Regions from separate parts of the Collibacillus ludicampi genome, predicted to be linked through region 3. Evidence: predicted binding sites of a transcription regulator. Region 3 holds the regulator's gene; each other region holds the start of a gene.
What was found. Region 3 encodes Rex, which represses fermentation and respiration genes when NADH is low (regulators of the CRP and FNR family bind a similar motif). Its sites were predicted from a motif close to TTGTGAAATATTTCACAA; they were not measured.

Region 1: the regulator Rex is predicted to act here: its motif matches at 2,621-2,638, upstream of DNHGIG_RS10085 (ubiquinol oxidase subunit II).
Region 2: the regulator Rex is predicted to act here: its motif matches at 2,666-2,683, upstream of hcp (hydroxylamine reductase).

The regions. Positions count from the first base shown of each region.
Region 1 covers NZ_BOQE01000001.1:1,996,880-2,001,435, reverse strand. The annotation lists gene qoxB (cytochrome aa3 quinol oxidase subunit I) at 1-1,528, opposite strand, end outside; gene DNHGIG_RS10085 (ubiquinol oxidase subunit II) at 1,554-2,501, opposite strand; gene DNHGIG_RS10080 (heme o synthase) at 3,015-3,944, opposite strand; gene DNHGIG_RS10075 (cytochrome o ubiquinol oxidase subunit IV) at 3,971-4,297, opposite strand; gene cyoC (cytochrome o ubiquinol oxidase subunit III) at 4,299-4,556, opposite strand, start outside.
Region 2 covers NZ_BOQE01000001.1:2,015,002-2,019,557, forward strand. The annotation lists gene DNHGIG_RS10165 (MBL fold metallo-hydrolase) at 1-732, shown strand, start outside; gene DNHGIG_RS10170 (DUF2269 family protein) at 674-1,126, opposite strand; gene hcp (hydroxylamine reductase) at 1,260-2,549, opposite strand; gene DNHGIG_RS10180 (hemerythrin domain-containing protein) at 2,826-3,632, opposite strand; gene DNHGIG_RS10185 (YheC/YheD family endospore coat-associated protein) at 4,482-4,556, shown strand, end outside.
Region 3 covers NZ_BOQE01000001.1:3,729,121-3,733,676, reverse strand. The annotation lists gene dinG (ATP-dependent DNA helicase DinG) at 1-1,296, shown strand, start outside; gene DNHGIG_RS18845 (redox-sensing transcriptional repressor Rex) at 1,366-1,992, shown strand; gene ku (non-homologous end joining protein Ku) at 2,097-2,948, shown strand; gene ligD (non-homologous end-joining DNA ligase) at 2,956-3,903, opposite strand; gene DNHGIG_RS18830 (pyruvate oxidase) at 4,026-4,556, shown strand, end outside.

The sequences.
Region 1 (4,556 bases), 1.7 Mb from region 3:
TAAACCCGACCCCCATCAGGAAGGCGCCGACTGTGGATACGAGATTCAAAGAACCCCATCCCAAGCCATCCGGATATGTGTAAATACGACGAGTCATCCCCATGAAGCCGAGCGCGTATTGCGGCATAAAGCAGACATAGAAACCGATTTGCCAGAACCAGAATGCCCATACGCCCAAACGTTCATCCAGTTTGAAACCGAACATTTTCGGCCACCAATAATAGAGACCGGCAAGATAACCGAATACCACACCACCGATCAAAGCTTGGTGGAAGTGCCCGATCAAGAAGTAACTGTTGTGATATTGATAGTCCGCAGGGGCAATCGCGAGCATGACACCTGTCGCACCGCCGATCGCGAAACAAGGAATAAAGGCGATCGTCCATAACATGGCCTGAGTCAAGCGGATGCGTCCCCTAAACATGGTGAATATCCAGTTAAAGATCTTCACACCTGTCGGAATACCGATCAACATCGTGGCAATCGCGAAGAATGTGTTCACATCCGCCCCAGCTCCCATGGTGAAGAAGTGATGCAACCATGTGAAGTAGGAGACCACACTGATGATCATCATCGAAGCCACCATGGATTTGTAACCGAAGATCTTCTTCTTCGAGAATGTCGATACAACTTCAGAGTAGACACCGAATGCCGGAAGGAGGACGATATAGACTTCCGGGTGACCCCAAATCCAGAACAAGTTGATATACATCATCGGGTTTCCGCCTGCGGCCATCGTGAAGAAATGGGCACCTAACAGACGGTCAATGAGCAACAAGGCAAGTGCGACGGTCAGCGGAGGGAACGCAAAGATGATGATGACACAAGATGCTAACACGGACCAGGTAAAGAGCGGCATGTCCATCAATTTCATGCCCGGTGCCCGCATTTTTAAGATCGTCACCAAGAAGTTGATGCCTGTCGCCAAACTGCCGATCCCCGAAATCGAAAGGGCGAGCAGATAGAAGTTTTCACCAGGTCCAGGGTTAAATTCGAGTCCTGATAAGGGTGGATAAGCGGTCCAACCCGCATTTGGAGAACCACCGATTACGAACGATATGTTGAGGAGCAATGCTCCGAAGAAGAACAACCAAAAACTCACCGCATTCAAATAGGGGAACGCAACATCCCGCGCGCCAATTTGGAGCGGAACAACAGCGTTGTACAAGGCGAACATGAACGGCATCGCCATAAACAGAATCATGATCGTTCCGTGCGTGGTGAAAATCTCGTTATAATGCTCCGACTGGAGAAAATGCATATTCGGGAATGCTAACTGAATACGCATCAGAATTGCGTCAATACCGCCGCGGAGAAGCATCAACAGCGAAGCGATCAAATACATGATGGCAATCTTCTTGTGGTCAACTGTGGTCAACCATTCACGCCACAACCATCCCCATTTCTTGAAATACGTCAGCACGAAGATGATCGCGAGACTGACTAAAACGATGGCAACATCCGAACCGTAAATCAGCGGATCACCCGTGACAAAAAAATGGGAAGCGAAATCTTTTATGCTTGACATGAATATCCCCCTTCCTTATTTCGTTTTAGTGACTCATAGACTCTAACATCTGATGGTTTTGCATATCATGATTCATGTTCCCACTTTGATCCTTTTGCTTATTGCCCATGAAATCATGGTTCATATAGATCCCGCCGTTTTTATCGACGATTTCTTCAAAGAGTCCTTGTGGGTATGACGAGTATGTCAAGGTGTTGTTTAAGACATTGGGTTGCTTCAGCTTTTCATACCCGTCTTTCGTCAAGGCGGGTGATGTTTGTTTTGCTTGCTCCACCCATGCATTGAACTCGGACTGCGGCTTTGCAACCACTTTGAATCTCATATGAGCGAAACCTTCACCCGTAAAGCTCGCGCCGCTTCCGAAATACTCGCCCGGTTTATCCGCTTGCAGCCAGAGCCTCATCGCCATGCCGGGCATCGTGTACTCTTGTCCGCCCAGTTGCGGAACCCAGAACGAGTTCATCGGCGAATCGGAGGTTAAAACAAACTGGACGGGAACGCCCGCCGGGATTTCGACATAATTGACAGTTGCTACCTTTTGGTCGGGATAAGTAAATAACCATTTCCAGTTCAAGGATGTCACCTGAATGGTAACCGGTTTTACATCCTGCACCGGCGGCTTGGTCAAGGCGAATGTCGTTTTCGCCGTCGGTACAGCGAGGAGCACGATGATGACGATCGGGATCCTCCACCAGATGACCTCAAGGACTTTACTGTCAGCCCATTCCGGCATATAAGGCGCTTTATTTCCCGGTACATCCCTGTAACGATAGACGATATACGCGAGAATCGCCATGACAGGGATGATGACGATCGCGACCAGTATGGTTGAAAGCACGATCAAGTCAAACTCAGTACGCGCGACCGGCCCCGCAGGATGAAGTACCATATATTCAGGTCCGCATCCTGAGATAAACAGAGCTGTCATGACTGCTATCACGGATAGAGTGGCAACATGTTGCAGCCTTTTCATTTCTCCTTTCCCCCTTTCTCATGTTCCTCCCGTTTTAGAGAATCCTCCTGACCCAATGATCGGTACATTTGGTTGAAACCCCACATCCCCTCCCCTGCACGATCGTAAATGATGATTACATGTGAAAAGTATCACGAGAAAATTTGCCCCATCAAGGAGGTTCCCTAGGGATTCATAATTATGTCATTTCGACCGAATCAAGTTCATAAAAGTTTTTCTTGACTTTTTCATTCGAACGATCTTATATCGCAAATTCTTAGAAGTTCAGAAGAATTTTGTTCTTGATATACGAATCACCGCTCTCCAGCAGAGAAACACCTTTGGATCTGTGAACATTTCATAACAAAATTCCTATAATTTTTTGACAAGCGCTTTAAAGATCTGTATCTGTGAATGTCAAGAATTTCGATGGCACCAAGAAAAAAAAATAAACGTCCCTGTAGATCTACTCCACAGAGACGTTTAAAACAGAACCATACATGCATGAACGGCTGAATCATAAGCGAGGTGTCGTCAAAAAGCCATTCCGATAACCATGAATATGAAAATCAGCAACATGTAAAAGAGAGAGAAGAAGAAAGTCCGTTTCGCCCAAACGAACTGGTCGTCCTTTTCCCGCCACATGAATATATTGTAGACCAGGAATACAACGCCAAGCACGATCGAAGCGATCAGATAGAGCTTTCCGACAGCGCCTGTAAAATACAAGCCCACAGAACAGATGAGCAGTAAGACTGCATACACAACGCTTTGGCGTTTTGTCGAACGCGGCCCTCTGACAACAGGCATCATTGGGATACCGGCACGCGTGTACTCCTCATTCTTGTACAAGGCAAGTGCCCATGAATGAGGGGGTGTCCACAGGAAAATGATCATGAACATCAGGATAGGAGCGAGACTGAGATTTCCTGTTATGGATGCCCAACCGATCAGAACCGGCACAGCGCCCGCTCCGCCACCGATCACGATATTCTGCGGGGTGCTCCTTTTCAGCCACATGGTATATATGACCGCGTAATAGACATATCCCAAGAACGACAGCAGAGCTGCAAGCGGGTTGACAAACGCCAGAAAGATCACGATGGAGAGAATCCCCAATGCGATGCCAAACCAGAATGCCGCCTTTGGCTCGACCAATCCGGCGGGGATCGGCCGTTTGCATGTCCGTTTCATAATCGCATCGATATCTCGGTCATACCACATATTGATGGCTGCCGAACCGCCCGAACACAACCAGAGTCCGACGAGCATAGCTAGGGTGACTCTCAGATCCGGAATGCCTCTCTGTGCAACAAAAGCTGCACAGAGAGATGTAAAGACGATCAGTACGAGGATTCTTGGCTTTGTCAATGCGATATACGCTTGGATGGTTTGAAGCATCGAGCTGGAAGGGGACAGGCTGCTTTCAACAGACGGCAACACGTCCCTTTGCGACATGGACATGCTCGACACCCCTTTCTACACAAGGTTTACTGGACTTGCGCATTAAACGACATAATCCAAAGGGAGCCAAAGACGATCGTGATGATAAAAATTGCTCCGAGAATAAGGGCCATTCCATGGTAATTGGGCCCCTCTCCTTCTGTCACATGCATGAAGAAGAACAGTTGCACGAAAATTTGCAGGGTCGCCAACACCAAAATCGTGATGATCAGCAGAGTGGTGCTCATCACATGTGCCAACACCAGCCAGAAGGCGGCAACGGTTAATACGAGCGACAAAATATACCCGATGATATACATCTTCGGTGATTCATGATGGTTCGCTTGCGCGGCATGTTTGTGTCCGCCCGCCATGTTACATCACCCCCATCAGATACACAACCGTGAACAGGAATACCCATACAACATCAAGGAAGTGCCAATACAGACACGCGATAAACACTTTCCTTTGGGTAACCGCGTTGATTCCATAACGGGCAAGCTGGAACATGATCGCGGTCATCCAGAAAAGCCCCAACGTGACGTGGCAGCCGTGCGTACCGACCAATGTAAAGAATGCGGAGAGGAAGGCACTGCGTTGCATGGTTGCACCTTCCGAAACCATCTTGACAAA
Region 2 (4,556 bases), 1.7 Mb from region 3:
ATCTTGACCGATCCAGAGTGGGCGAAACGCATGGGATTAGAAAAAAGGCTCACACCCCCCGGCTTACCGCTCGACGAACTGCCGAACATCGACGTGGTACTCATTTCCCATAGTCACTATGATCACCTTCATTATGGCACATTAAAACGATTGAACGGGGATTTTCAACTTCTTGTTCCCATCGGGTTGAAAAGGAAAATGGAGGCGAAAGGATTTTCCCGCGTTGCCGAACTGGATTGGTGGGAACATTACCGGATGGGAGACATTCTCTTTCACTTCGTTCCTGCACAACACTGGTCGAAACGCACCTTGAATGATACGAACACATCCCTTTGGGGAGGGTTCGTCATCGAAGGGGAGCAAACTGTCTATTTCGCCGGTGATAGCGGATATTTTCGAGGGTTTCGCGAGATTGGCCAGCGATATGAGATCGACTATGCGTTGATGCCGATCGGTGCTTACGAACCGGAATGGTTGCTGTCGGTACAGCATGTGAACCCGGAACAGGCGGTTCGCGCGTATCTCGATGTCGGAGCGAAATATTTTATCCCTATGCATTACGGAACGTTTCGTTTGGGGGATGAAACGCCACAGGAAGCACTGGCGCGCCTGCGTGCCGAGTGGAACCGACTCCGATTGGATCCGGCAGGACTTTATATACTGAAGATTGGCTCTACAATTGTTTGGTCGCCATCAAAATCAGAATCAACAATATATCCGTATACAAAATAGACTGACATGCATTCCATCGTTTCTTCACTTCATAATACGCTTGGGGAATTTCTTCACCTTCTGCGTTTTTAAGAATTTCTCTCATTTTTTTTGTACAGGGGGCAACAAAAAGGAAGACAATCACACTCAGGAGTGCTGTAAGCAATAGAGAGAGATTTAACCACATCATATGAAAACCTGTATTCAATTCAATCATCAGCCAAACTCCACTTCCAATTAAAGTCGTGCTTCCTATGGAATGAAAAATATTGATTTTCGTAATGATCCGGAAAACAAACCGAAGCTGAGAAACTGTCTTCGCAGAACCAATGAGAAACGGGTAGATAAAAATGGGTCCAATGCCAATTACGGCAGAAACAATATGGAGAGTAAACAAGACATGTATACCGTTCATTTATATCCCTCGAATTCCAATTCTCTTTCGAAAAGAGTGCACCATTGTATTGCGGAGGAGACCGATCGCTTCATCGTCGGACACATCCACAAAAATGGTGCACCGTCATTCCGTTCATTAGGTACAGAGAAAGTTACATGGCAAGCATCTCAGCCAAATCTTCTTGAGCGTCTCCGATGAGCTTAAGATTAAATGTTTCTTGCAAGAAGTTTAACACACCTGGTGTTAAAAATTCCGGAGCTTTCGGACCAATTCGTATATCTTTGATTCCTATGCTGAATAATCCAAGTAATATGGCAATGGCTTTCTGTTCAAACCAAGACAATACAATGCTGACGGGCAACTCGTTGATTTCACATTGGAAAGCGTCAGCCAACGCACGGGCAATCTTTACAGTGGAAATGGAGTTATTGCATTGCCCCAAATCGATATATCTCGGGATACCCGTATCTCCTACGGTTCCAAAATCAATGTCGTTAAAACGAAATTTCCCGCAGGAAGTGGTTAAAATGACCGTATCATTAGGAAGCAACGTAGCTAATTCCCGATAATAATTACCACCCCGTCCGGGAGCGTCACAACCGGCGATCACAAAGAATCTTCGAATCTTGCCTTCTTTTACGGCCGAGATAATTTCCGGTGCCAAACCGATCACCGTTTGGTGGTGATAGCCGGTGACCAGCGTCTGATCCGAGTCGATATTTGCCGATGGCAATTGCAAAGCTTTTTCGATGAGTGGAGTGAAATCATTATTTTCGATTTTCGTCACGCCTTCCAAACCTGCTACTTCATAGGAGAAGAATCGGTCGGAGTAGGTTCCTTTTATCGGCATCACGCAATTGGTGGTTGCCAATATGGCACCGGGGAATTCTTCAAACAATCTTCGTTGATCATGCCATGCCTTCCCGATGTTGCCCTTTAAATGAGGATATTTTTTCAATTCCGGATACCCGTGGGCAGGCAGCATCTCCGAGTGAGTATAAATATTGATGCCTTTGCCTTCCGTTTGTTTCAGCAATTCTTCTAAGGCAAATAAATTATGACCGGTTACGACGATACATTTCCCTTCGATTTTATTTTGCGTGACAGTAATAGGCTGAGGGATACCAAACCGTTCTGTATGTGCACGATCCAGCAAATCCATCACTTTGATTGCGGCTGAACCCACTTTCATGGCCATATCAATATGCTCTTGTAAATTAAAGTTTACATTTGTTAATGTGAAGTATAAAGCCTCATGTGTAATCGCATCAACTTCGGGATCCGTGTATCCCAATTCCCTTGCATGCGTTGCATATGCAGCGATTCCTTTAAGAGCAAATATAATCGTATCTTGTATGCTTGCCAGATCTTCATTTTTCCCACATACGCCGACAACTTTGCAACCGCCAATCGCTGTTTGCTCACATTGATAACAAAACACGGATATGGCCTCCTTATCCTAATAATTCTTTTGGATGTAACTCCTCTTGTTTTATCTCTGTGTCTATATCCATTATTCTTTGAAATCAGTGGTTCTGGTGTGATAAGAATCACACTTTGTGATCTGTTTCACAAACTAGACAAAATTCAGCAAAGAAAGAGCCTGTTTCAAAAAAGTGATTGAACCAGGCTCTTTTTTGAGGCTATTGATTCTATTGTTTGTGGAGTCTATTGACACCCGGTCGGAACATGATTGTTTTTCGAGAAAAGATATAATTTACAATTGTTTTTCCTCATTCACTTTGCGAGCGACCTCATTTTTATCCTCTTCCGACATGACACTGCTCGCCATAGGGAATAATACGTTGTCTTCTTTCATGATATGTGCCCGTAATACACTTTCCAACGGCTTGAACGCCTGTACTACGTCGGACTCACTGCCCTTATGATTTTTCAAATCTTGAAGACGCTTCCGAAAGGTCTCGTGGTTGTCCCGGATGATCTTGTGTTCGGAAAGCATGACCGCGATCGGGCCTGCATTTGTCCCGATATATTTCCCCAAAAGCGGAAATAAGATTTCCTCTTCGTAACGAAAATGTTTGTTAAGCTCTTCATGAACCATTTTGTCTGCTAGGTCGTAGGTTTCAGCATGATAACCGCCTGCCGTCCGGTCTAACACTTCCAGCAGTTCCGCATGTTCTTCGACAAACGACCATAATTGCGGGGAGACAGCCGCTTTCGCGTTCGAACTGTTCTCAACACTTTTTCTTGGTTCGCTTCCTATTTCCTGATTGGATACTGGACTCGGGGTGAGTACCAGCACCACCAGACTTTCCTCGATCGCTTCGATCGAGTGCTCTACATGTTTTTCGAGGCTTACCATATCGCCAGATTGTAGGATCACTTCTTCGTTTGCCTTGAATCGGATTTTACCCTGCAGCACGAATACCAAAATATCACTGGATGTCTTATGTTTCTCCAGAACCTTCCCTTTCGAAAAGGAGAATTGAACCACTTTTGACACCCCGTTATCCAACACGGGTCGGATAAACGATTCCGTAAAGTTTAAATGATAGACTTTCATCTGAATCCTCCTTTGAAGCGTGTCGATGGTTTTCTGGCTTTCGATTCGGCTTCAACCCGAATGTTGACTACACGCATGGGTATGAAAGGCATCGTATTATCAGTTTTCCTCCATAATAAACATTGATAATTTAACCTATCGCGAGTGATTCCCAGGAGTGTCAAAAGGTTGTTATTGCCCTGATACAAGTTCAAAAAGTACTGACTGTGAAGGCAGTACTCGATACGCGAACCGAATCGGAAGCTTTGTACATTCATAATAGAGTGGGGAAATCATCCGAGTTGTGATATAAATCACAATCAACTTTCAATGTAGCCCTCCATGCCGCAAGCGACGGCGCCATCAGAAGATGATAAGTTTCTTGTGTGGGAAGAGAGATTTAAGCTGCCTAATGCAACGGAGTATCTTTTGGGTGGGTTGTATCGCTTTGCAGCGCAGAGGTGAGTTGAAGGTCGTTCCGCTTCCTTAAACCGTTCAAGAGGCCATATGCTTTGCGCATAATAGCGACCTTGGAGGTCGTCTTGCAACATTTGTTTATTATTCCATGCAAGACGACCTCCACGGAGCATGAGCGCAAAGCATATGCCTCAATGACGACCTTCATCGAACCCAAGCGCAAAGCGATACACCCACCCAAGCACTCATTTTGAAGCAGCCTCAACCTCACGTTAAAGGTTTAGGCTGCTTATGTGTAGACTGAATGAAACGATCCTCCCCATAGATAACTCCCTTACCGTACGCATCTTTGAAAATGAATATTTAGCTGTTCAAAACTTCATATGAGAATCAATCATGCAATGAGTTTCGCATAACAATGAATAACAAGACTTTTGTGAGAGGTGTTCCTCCATGAAACCGATTCTCGGGATCCTCTCTGTATGGCAGGGGGATGAAAGTAAAGACCGTCCTTTCGGTTTACAGACC
Region 3 (4,556 bases):
GGCCCGATCGAACGGATGCGCGAGCAGGTTTCGGTCGTGCGCACACATGTGGAGGAATTGTTTCGTCTCATTCATACCTTTACGTTACAGCATGCCTCAAATCAAGACGCGGGTCGTTTCGTTCTCCGCATCCGTGGAGAATTTGTAGAGAAAGAGGAATGGGAAGGAATTCTTTCCGCTTTCTCGAACTTTCAAACCGAAGTCACCACCTTGCGAAACACGATGAAAAAGTTGGAAGATCAGTTGGACGACTTGCCTACCGACGATTTAATTATAGGAATGGTTACCGATATTACGGGCCAAGTGAGAGAAGTGGATCGCCAGTGGTCAACGATGGCCAAATTTTTTAAAGGTGCAGGAGAGGAACAAAATGCGGTTCTATGGATTGAGGCGGAAGAGAAAAGCACAAGGCCCGTCGCTTATCTCTATACGGCGCCGATTCATGTAGGGCCTCTGTTACACGAGTTTCTTTATAATAAAAAAGAGTCGGTGGTTCTGACATCCGCCACGCTGACAGTGAATCAGACTTTCAAGTATGTGGCGGATCGTTTGGGTTTAACGGCGAGTGAGGAGAATGGCAGGCTCTTGACACTTGCTCTGGAATCGCCGTTTGATTATAAAAAACAGGCATTGTTGTGTGTTCCGTCCGATGTGATGCCAGTACGCGACGTTCCGGAAGAATCGTTTGTCGCCTCTTTGAGCGAGTCGATCACTGCGCTCGCCAGGATCTCGCAGGGAAGGATGCTGGTATTGTTTACATCGCACCGCATGTTACGCGATACGTATTTGTTGGTCAAGCCGAAGCTTGCGGAACACGGGATTCAGTTATACGCGCACGGAATCGACAGTTCTTCCAGACATCGCTTAGTGGCCGAATTCCAAAGGCATCCTCGCGCAGTTCTCTTTGGTGCAAACTCCTTTTGGGAAGGGGTGGATATTCCAGGTGAAGATTTGTCTTGTTTGGTCATCGTGCGTTTGCCTTTCTGGCCCCCGAACCACCCTGTAGTCGCCGCACGTACGGAAGCGCTGGAAGCGGCGGGAAAGAACGCATTTATGAGCTATTCGGTTCCTCAGGCGATCGTTCGATTCAAACAAGGGTTTGGCCGACTCATTCGCTCCAAACGAGATGTCGGGGCGATCGTCGTCTATGATCGGCGCATCATTGATGCTAGATATGGCAGGCATTTTATCCGTTCGCTTCCGGGGCCTTGGTTTTATCAAGGGACAGAGCGCGAAATCTGGAAAGTGATTTACAATTGGTTGAAGAAAAAAGAGGTCGAGTCTCACGAACATTAATTACAGATCAACAGGAATTACCTTTGTTATAAAGAAATATATAAAATAATAAAAAAGGGGGGGAATCATCTGCAACAAAAAAAAATCAAGATCTCTGAAGCTGTCGTTGGTAGATTACCTATTTATTTACGTTACTTACAACATTTGCAAGATATGAATATTAAAAAAGTTTCCTCTCATGAACTAGGGCAAAAGTTAGATATGAACCCGGCCCAAATTCGCAAAGACTTGGCTTATTTCGGCGAGTTTGGGAGGAAAGGGATTGGTTATGAAGTATCCTATTTAATATCGAAAATCAAAGAGATTTTAAAGATTAACCGGCATATAAATGTCGGCCTCGTCGGGGCGGGCCATCTTGGGATTGCATTGTCAAACTATAACCGATTCACCCGTGAAAAGCTGTCGATTGCCGCCATCTTCGACGCGGATCCAAACAAATGGGGGATGTCGGTTGGTCATCTGAAAGTACAACCGGTCTCCGAGTTACAGGAGACTGTCAAAGAGAAAGATATAAAAATGGGAATTATTACGGTACCTGCTACCGAAGCGCAGAAAGTCGTCGATCAATTGATCGCTGCAGGAGTTACTGCGATCTTAAACTTTGCTCCCGCAACGTTAAAGGTACCTTCACACGTCCATCTACGGAACGCGGATTTGACAACTGAATTACAATCACTCGCGTATTATGTGGATTAACAGACAGGCCACCCACCATCGGTTGGGAGTGGCCTGTTATTATTTTTCTCGTTCTCGCGCAAGATAAACGTACAAAACTACTTGATGAGAACGGGGGATCTTTCATGCATACGATGTGGAAAGGATCGATCTCTTTTGGGTTAGTGAATGTACCGATTAAGATGTATGCGGCTACCGAGAACAAAGATGTGACTTTCCGTTATCTTCATAAAGAATGCCATACACCGATCAAATATGTCCGCATGTGTCCAAATTGTAACCGAGAAGTCGAATGGGATGAGATCGTGAAAGGTTATGAATATCAGCCTGGGCAGTATATACTTTTTGAAGAAGAAGAGCTGAAGGAATTGGCGCCCGGAAAGGAGAAAACGATCAATATCGTTGAATTTGTTGATCTGAAAGAAATCGATCCTATTTTTTTTGACAAAAGTTATTATCTGGTATCCGATGAAACGGGCAATAAAGCTTACTCGCTTCTGCGGAATGCGATGCGGGAAACGGGCAAAATAGCGGTCGCCCGCATGACACTGAGAACCAAGCAGAATCTCTGTGTGATTCGCTGTTATGAAAACGTATTGGTTCTGGAATCGATTTTCTATCCGGATGAAGTGCGGTCTACCGCTTTGCTTCCGCAACTACCTGAAGTTTCGATTGAAGAAAAAGAGATGCAAATGGCGACTCAATTGATCGAACAATTATCCGTTCCTTTCGATCCGACAAAGTATACGGATGATTATCGTAATCGCCTTCTCGAAGCGAAGGTGCAAGGACAAGAAATCGAAGTGACTCCGGAACCCGCACAGGGGCGCGTGGTCGATCTGATGAAAGTGTTGCAAGAAAGTTTGCAACAAACGCGCGGACGTAAGCCTGAAGATCAATCCCAATGGCAAAAAGCGGTCGGCGATGAACAAGAAGGGAAGCAACCGCGCCGCAGGAGAAGGCGAGCGAATACATAAATACATCTTATTTTAATTGTCCCCTTATTTTACATTCCCGCACAGGTACTTCGATAAACCCTTGGATGGAAGGTTGACGTAGGGAACGACCTTCCTTCCATTCCGAATATTTTATTTTCACTGTAATAACCGGTTGAACCCAGAATGCATCCGAATATCTTTCCGGTTTGTTGACAAAAGGGCGTTCTTTGACGACGAGCGGTTTTAAGATTTCAGTCAGAGCTCTCCATTCCTCGCGAGATATCTTCCCGGTTCCCGTGTGGCCGATGTACCAGAGGTTTTCTTCATCGTCGTAGAGTCCTAACAAAACGGAATTGACAACTCCGCCGCTTAACGTGAAGCCGCCGATAACCGCATGGAGATCCCGATAATTTTTGATCTTCAGCCAAAGATCTTTCTTCTCTCCGATTACATAGGGAGAATCCGCTCTCTTAGCTACGATTCCTTCCATTCCGTGTTGCCGCATCACGTCGAACAGTTCTTTCCCATGATCATGAGACGAAACCAATTGCACATGAGGATGAGAGCGAATGATCTTCGACAGGATTTCGCTCCTTTCATGCAAAGGCAGACGGTTTAACCAATCACCGTCCTTATAAATGATATCGAAGATCATGTAAGTCACAGGCACGACTTTTTGCATGCGTTTCACTTTTTCCAGCTGGCGAATGCCGTCCCTTCGCATCACTTCATGGAAGGAGGGCTTACCGTCCGATCCAAGTGCGATGATTTCGCCATCCAAGATGACGGAATCAGCTTGACAGTATGATCGAACATCTAAGATTTCCGGAAAATGCATGGTTCGCTCATTCAATTTCCGGTTATACAGGCGGACTTCACGACCATCGAAATAGGTTAACACGCGGACACCATCCCATTTTATTTGTGCTATCCAGTTTTCCCCATTGGGGATGATTTCGCTGCTCACAGGCTCCATGGGTATGATCGGTTTCATTGTTCACCTCAGGCGGATAAGATTCATACAGCTTAGTTTAACCAATGAACGGGTCTTACTTTGTATCCTTTTCCCTCGCTTGTACAAAATATTGTTAGCTGATGAAAAAGGAGGAGAATGGGGTGTTTCGGAAAACTGCGGGGGAAGTACTCATCGATTTGTTAATTGAATGGGGCGTTGATCACATTTATGGAATGCCCGGGGATTCGATCAATTCCATCATCGAACCGCTCAGGAAGGCGCAGGACAAAATCAAATTCATCCAGGTTCGTCATGAGGAAGCGGGTGCTTTAGCAGCTGCTTCGTATGCCAAATTGACCGGGAAAATCGGTGTTTGCATGGCGATCGCCGGGCCTGGTGCGGTTCATTTGCTCAATGGTTTGTATGATGCAAAACTGGATCGGGTTCCTGTTTTAGCGATTACAGGGCAGGTTGAATCTGACTTATTAGGGACAGATTTTTTTCAGGAAGTCAATTTGGAGAGGATGTTTGATGACGTAGCCGTTTACAATCAACGGATCATGTCTGCAGAACAACTGCCGGCTGTCGTCAATCAGGCGATCCGGATGGCTTATACGAAACGGGGGGTGGCGGTATTACCGTTTCCGGACGAGATTCCTCGATTTGAGGTGGGAGCGGAAGCCCGTTTTACC